DNA from 3 places in the Psychrobacter sp. VH5 genome. Region 2 is predicted to be linked to each of the others. Evidence: predicted binding sites of a transcription regulator. Region 2 holds the regulator's gene; each other region holds the start of a gene.
The links. The regulator PhoB, encoded in region 2, activates phosphate uptake and scavenging genes when phosphate is short. The targets are predictions, from matches to a motif close to TGTCATNAANCTGTCATAA.

Region 1 (2,277 bases), 400 kb from region 2:
AGAGAAGCGGCGGTGATACCTTTTCCTAGTGAGGACACTACCCCACCGGTCACAAATATAAACTTGGTCATAGTACTCTTTCGGTAATTGGTAAAGAAGGATTTTACTAAAAATACGCCATAAAATATAGGGCAAAAATGCAAACTGTCTGAAACTCTTGTTTTCCGCCTCAGCGGTAGACTTTTGTCACAAATAATACATACAACAAAAAAAACCCACCCCGAAGGATGAGTTTTTTATTTAGATTCTAATGGTTAGATTAGAATTTGTATTCGATACCACCACCGATACCAAAGCCGTCAAATTCAACAGACTTAACTAAGTCATCATTATAATAGATGCCTGTTTTATCAGTCGTGTTTGCTTCAGTTGATAAATAAGCACCATATAGGTGACCAGTTGTTGCCGCGTTAAATGCATATTTGCCGCCTACTACTGCACGGAATTTTTCAGCATCGTCAGCACCACCAACATTGTTTACGAAATCACCTTGAGCATAGGCAGTCCAAGGAGTCGCTGTCGCCATCTCACCACTGATAGTGAATGCATTTTCGTTATCACCTTCATCAAAATCAGTGTTTTGATATAGAGCGCCTAGCGTCACTACTGGGCTGATAGCATAGTTACCACTGACACGAGCAACTTTCAAATCATCACCTGCTTGGATGTATGTAGCACCAACGTTCATTGGACCTGCTTCGTACTTACCACCGACACCAAACGCATCACGGCCTAGTGTATCAGTATTGTTGTTTTCATCCATGGCGTACATTGCCATGAACTGCATGCCATTGATGTTAGGCGAGAAGTAGTTAAAAGTGTTGTTAGTACGCGGTGCGTCAAAGCTTGCAAGTACGACATCACCACCTAGTACGCCACCTTGAGTCACGTTAGCAAAGTTTACGTAATCATCGATAGCTGATAGACGACCACCAAGCAATGTACCGTACTGCGCGTTTTTCAAACCAAGATAAGTGTCACGTGAGTAAAACTGATCAGACTTCTCCATACGGCCACCGTCTGCATCTACAAAAGCATCACCAGCGTCAATATCGATACCGTACTCTAGTTGATAAACTAAGTCAGTGTTTGCAGTTAGTGCTTCAGAACCTTTTAGACCAATACGTGACGCGTTTGAATTTAGCTTGCTACGGTCATCTGCATCAAAGCTTTCTTTACTATTATCAGCATATACTACATCAGTATCGCCTGTGTTCAAATCTAAAGTTAAGAAGCCTTTACCATATACGGTAGGAGCGGCATTGGCTGCAGAAACAGATAGAGCAGCAACGGCTGTAGCTAAAAGTAGTTTTTTCATGGGGTATCTCCACTTTACAATTGTAGTAATGAGCGAGCTATTATTAGCTGGCGCCCATATTGGTATCGTCACAAATCCTCAAAGATATAATGTGTAACTGGCTACCGAGATTAGTCAGAAACAAGTGTGGCGAAGTTTTATTACAGTAAGATGAAAAAACCATGACTTACATAACCAGCATCAAAAAAAGTAACTGCCATGTAAACGTTGGTCTTTATCCTTCTGCTGCGTAACATCCGTTACCAAACTCATACTTCGAGTACAAGCATAACAACTTTGACATAATTTGCAACATATTTTTTTGTACTTTTAACGCGATATCTGGCGCACTCCATATCTTTTATAGTGCTCAGGCGTTGAAAAAAATGGCTATATAATGCGCTTAAATACCAATGGTTTACCGTAAGTTTTATGACAAACCATTCGATTATGCCCACTGTATTGTGTACAAAAATAAAGCGCTACTTATTCACTGATAAGTAGCGCTTATAAGCGAAACAGCATTATCGCTATCTACTATCGACATCGGGTCAATATAGCCATGTAGCAATATATACATGCATCGACACAGCTTTTATGCCGATGTATGGGATAGCGATGCACACAGGCTTAGACGTTGGCTTTTAGATCCAAGCGTGCTTGGTGCAATAGTGGCTCAGTATAGCCGCTTGGCTGCTCGCGTCCTTTAAAGACGAGGTCACAGGCCGCTTTAAAGGCATAAGACTGCTCAAAGTTGTTTGCCATAGGCTGATAGCTACTGTCGTCGGCATTTTGCTCATCGACGATCTTCGCCATACGCTTCATGGTATCCATGACTTGCTGCTCGCTGACCACACCGTGATGCAACCAGTTGGCGATATGCTGGCTTGAGATACGCAAAGTCGCACGATCTTCCATCAGGCCCACATCGTTGATATCAGGCACTTTTGAGCAACCGACGCCTTGGTTTACCCAGCGTA
Region 2 (2,277 bases):
TCACGGTCAGCGGCGTACGCAGCTCATGCGAAACGTTGGCCACAAAGTCGCGGCGCATCTCTTCTAGATGATGCAGACGCGTCACATCGTAGATGATCAATAGCTTTTCGTCGGCAAATGGGGTCAGCTCACACTTTAAATAGCGCTCAGGCGCGCGCCATGACTTTATATGTACGCCTTCGTCAGCCAGCGTCGGCGCTTGATAGTACTGACGAAACTCAGATGCGTCAATAAAGTCAAAAATACATCGGCCTTTATCTGCTGCCTGCAATAATAGTAAATCTTCAGCGGCCTGATTCCACCACTCCAGACCATCACTGTCATTGAGTAAAATCACCGCATCGCGCAGCGCCCGCAGCGCACTTCTTATTTTTTTTAATTGATCGGTGGTGTTTTGTAGCGCTATCGGCTCTGAGATATCTTGTTCGGTACATTGCTTTGACATTATGTTACTCATCCATTTTTCGTGACCTATTTTTTTGCCCTACTTGTTATCTCGTTATCATTATGATGATTATCCCTATCTGCTAATTGGCCCTTACTGATAATCACTTACTGATAATTATGGTGATTATAGCTGGACTGGCAACAGAATTGCGGTGGCTATTTTGAGAGTATGAGCGCCGATCATTTGGCCTCAACAACGCTTGAGAAGCGATAACCAGTACCGCGCACCGTTTGTATCAGCTTATCGCAGTCATGAGGGCGCAGCAGTTTGCGTAGGCGTTTGATATGCACATCGATGGTTCTGTCTTCGATATAGACATTGCCGCCCCACACTTGATCAAGCAGCTGGGTGCGCGTATAGGCACGCTCAGGATGGCTCATAAAAAACGCCAACAACCGATATTCGGTCGGTCCGACATCGATGATTTGCCCAGACGCCATGACTCGCTGGCTTTTGGGGTCGAGGCTTAACTTTCCTATCTCAATATTCTTGTCGGCGCTCAAAGCATTGCTACGGCGCAACACCGCTTTGATCCTTGAGATCAGCTCGCGCGTCGAAAAAGGCTTGGTCATATAATCATCTGCACCCGCATCCAGACCGTGCACCTTGCTGTCCTCTTCGCTTTTGGCTGTCAGCATGATGACGGGTATCTCAGCGAGTAGCTCATCACTTTTGAGCATACGACAAAAATCAATGCCGCTTTTGTCCCCAGGCAGCATCCAATCTAGCAAAATCAGCGCTGGCCGATGGTCGACCACTTGTTGGTGCGCCTCTGGTACGTCCGTTGCCTGCAAGCTATCAAAACCAGCCATCTCTAGCGTCATTACGACCATCTCGCGGATTGCAGGTTCGTCTTCAACAATCAAAATTTGCTCATTATACATAGGGTATTCTCAGTGATAAGGGACAAAACAGACGTATAAAAAAGAGCGATAATCACTCGCCACTGCTTGCCTATTAAACGCGGTAATTGTGACAGTTTGATGACATTTGTCATTTAAGCGGCTGCTATAGACCAAGCCACTTCCCTTAAACAGATGGCACTCACCATCATGATTCACATTTGATGCTTTAGCTCACGTCTAATATAAAATTCAGTGGCCCATCATTGATACTCGCAACCTGCATGTCTGCGCCAAACTGACCCGTCGCTACCTGAGGGTGCTGACTATTGGCATAGTCGACTAGCTGAGCAAACAGCACGCTCGCTGCCTCTGGTGGCATGGCACCGCCAAAATCAGGACGCCGGCCTTTGTCGGTCTTCGCCATCAGGGTGAACTGTGATATCAGCAGCAGCCCGCCAGCGACTTGCTGGACGTTTTTGTCCAGTTTGCCATATTTGGTAGGGTCATCGTCGTTTTCAAAAATACGATAGCCAAGGATTTTATCAATCATTCGCTTGGCCGTTTGTAGGTCGTCTTCAGGCCCCAAACCGATATATGCCAGCACGCCGCGCTCGATACGCCCGACACAATCCCCATCGACGCTGACGCTCGCACCATGTACCCGCTGTATCAATGCTTTCATTTATGCTCCCCTTTACCAATTATGCTCATACAAACTTAGGCTGTCCATGATAAAATATCATCATTTATTTGCCTATTTATTACTCTCTCACCTTTATTTTGGTCGCCGTATTATGAATGTATTCACCACCTTGCAGCAGCTTGTCCCGCAACAAAAGCTCAGTAAAATCGCTGGCCGTTTGGCTGCCAGTCGCCATCCCTATGTCAAGCGCACCTTTATTCGTAGCTTTGCAAAAGCCTATCATATCAGCTTGGATGAGTATGAGCGCCAAAACTTAGGTGCTTATGAGAGCTTTAATGACT
Region 3 (2,277 bases), 410 kb from region 2:
CACTGCGGTATCAGAGAAAGGCACATAATCAAGCGCCATGGCACTATCATCACCTTCAGCATACGCCCAATCAAAGAAGTTCAGCACGCCAGCCACTTGCTTCGGGTTTTCTGGCTGCTTGTGTACCAAGATAAAGGTGGCAGCGGCGATGGGCCACGCTTGATCGGTCTCAGAGTTAGTGATGACTTTGTAAAAGCCTGCTTGCTGTGACCAATCGATATCACCTGCCGCAGCAAAGGTCTCAGCAGATGGCTGCACGAAGTTACCCGCCGCGTTTTTGAGGGCAGCGTGCGCCATGTTGTTTTGCTTAGCGTAAGCATACTCGACGTAGCCGATAGCGTTTTTCATGCGGTTGACGTAGCTTGATACGCCTTCGTTGCCTTTGCCGCCTGCCCCTGTGGCAGAGGTTGGCCATTTGATGGTTTTATCGACACCCACGCTGTCTTTCCAGTCAGTTGAAACCTTCGCCAAATAATCGGTAAAGTTAAAGGTCGTGCCTGAGCCATCTGAGCGAAATACGGTGGTAATGGCAGCATCTGGCAGAGTCAAATCTGGGTTCATGGCGGTGATAGCAGGGTCATTCCATTTACTAATCTTACCCAGATAGATATCGGCTAGAGTTGCGCCGTCCAGCTTTAGCTCACCTGGCCCCACACCATCGATATTGACAATCGGTACCACGCCGCCGATGACGGTTGGAAACTGAATAAGTCCTGCCGCATCCAGCTCTTCAGGGGTCATCGGGGCATCAGAGGCGCCAAAGTCAACGGTTTTTGCTTGGATTTGTTTGATGCCACCTGAGGAGCCGATAGACTGATAGTTGACCTGACCGCCAGTCGCGGCATTATAGTCATATGACCATTTGGCATAGATAGGCTGCGGGAACGACGCGCCAGCACCAGTGATGTTCATGGCGATGTTTTCAGCTGATTTAAAATCGCTTGCTGGAGAAGATGTCGCTGTGCTGGTAGTTTCGGCCACTGTCGCCGCGCTGGTGTCACTCTGCGCTGCTGACTCTGCGGTGTCGGTGGATTTATTACAAGCGGTGAGTACTAAGGTGCAACTAACGGCGACTGCCAATAACGAATAACGCATGTAGAACTCCTAAAGTTTAACAACGATTGAACAAAGCATGATTGGTGACATGTGTGACATCTTGACAAGTTTTTATGACAGTTTGATGACAACCGCCCAACTCTTTTATGTGCGTGACAAATAGGGTCAAATCAGTCGGCGCTTGAGGCTAACGCTATTAGCCTGCGTGTCATGACTCATGGCCTCGTGCGCACGTTGACTGACATACCGGTGGTCAAACACCAGTAGCCCTCATGGCAGAAGTTTGTTAGTATGAGACTGATTTACAACACTGACAGACTCGGGGTGCGGTGTACGAATGGCTGACTGCCTTTGTACATTCGCTGAGAGATCACCCGCCGAACCTGATGCGGTTAGTACCGACGCAGGGAAGTCTTCAGCACTTTATTATGTATGGCAAAGACGGGCAGAAATGCCTTGTTATCCTCATGACTGTTGGCCTAAATGCCCGCTTAGTGGTGCTAAGCTTTATAGGGTTAAGTAGTGCCAAATAATGATGAGAGATACCAAGCGTCGCTTACAGGTTGATGACATCCTCCGCGAAGGCAGATTTTTGCGATGATAGATTTGACAGCCAGTGACGACGACGCAGCAAAAACTGCCTAGATGATAAGTGCTACCCCCGCAGCTTCTGGCGGTGTTGCTTTTATTCAAAAACCAACACGCTAGGACAGCATATGACAACCTCAACCCTACCTCCAAAGACCCAGAAAAACGCTTCTGACAAAAAAACCGACGCGCTAAAAACCCCTGCGCACCGTAGCGCCAAAGACACGCGCTTTGAAGAAGAAGCGCGCGACTTACACCGCATTCTCCCCGCCTCGCAAAAAGTCTATATCCAAGGCTCAAGACCTGATATTCAAGTGCCGATGCGCAAGATCACGCTAGATCCCACGCCTATTCAGGGCGTGGATGAGTCCGACTGGGAGCAAAACCCGCCGTTTTATGTCTACGACACCTCAGGCGTCTATACCGACCCTGATGCCCAAATTGACCTAACCCGCGGCTTGCCCAAACTGCGCGAGGGCTGGATAGCCGAGCGCGGTGATACAGAGCAGCTAAGCGGTTTGTCCAGCTCATACGGGCAAGCGCGTGCGCGTGATATCACCACAGCCAATCTACGGTTTGCCCATATCGATAAGCCGCGCCGCGCCAAAAAAGTCAATGGTAAAGCAGGCAATG

Region 1: ACNFVB_RS10325 (porin) is a predicted target of PhoB. The motif match lies at 1,456-1,474, and genes of this name have one in related genera.
Region 3: pstS (phosphate ABC transporter substrate-binding protein PstS) is a predicted target of PhoB. The motif match lies at 1,168-1,186, and genes of this name have one in related genera.

Annotation. Positions count from the first base shown of each region.
Region 1 covers NZ_CP192145.1:2,469,899-2,472,175, forward strand. Annotated here, with positions in the region: gene ACNFVB_RS10320 (CTP synthase) at 1-71, opposite strand, end outside; gene ACNFVB_RS10325 (porin) at 260-1,318, opposite strand; gene ACNFVB_RS10330 (malate synthase G) at 1,928-2,277, opposite strand, start outside.
Region 2 covers NZ_CP192145.1:2,869,614-2,871,890, forward strand. Annotated here, with positions in the region: gene phoR (phosphate regulon sensor histidine kinase PhoR) at 1-457, opposite strand, end outside; gene phoB (phosphate regulon transcriptional regulator PhoB) at 628-1,332, opposite strand; gene dtd (D-aminoacyl-tRNA deacylase) at 1,520-1,975, opposite strand; gene asd (archaetidylserine decarboxylase) at 2,088-2,277, shown strand, end outside.
Region 3 covers NZ_CP192145.1:352,225-354,501, reverse strand. Annotated here, with positions in the region: gene pstS (phosphate ABC transporter substrate-binding protein PstS) at 1-1,095, opposite strand, end outside; TPP riboswitch at 1,367-1,483, shown strand; gene thiC (phosphomethylpyrimidine synthase ThiC) at 1,773-2,277, shown strand, end outside.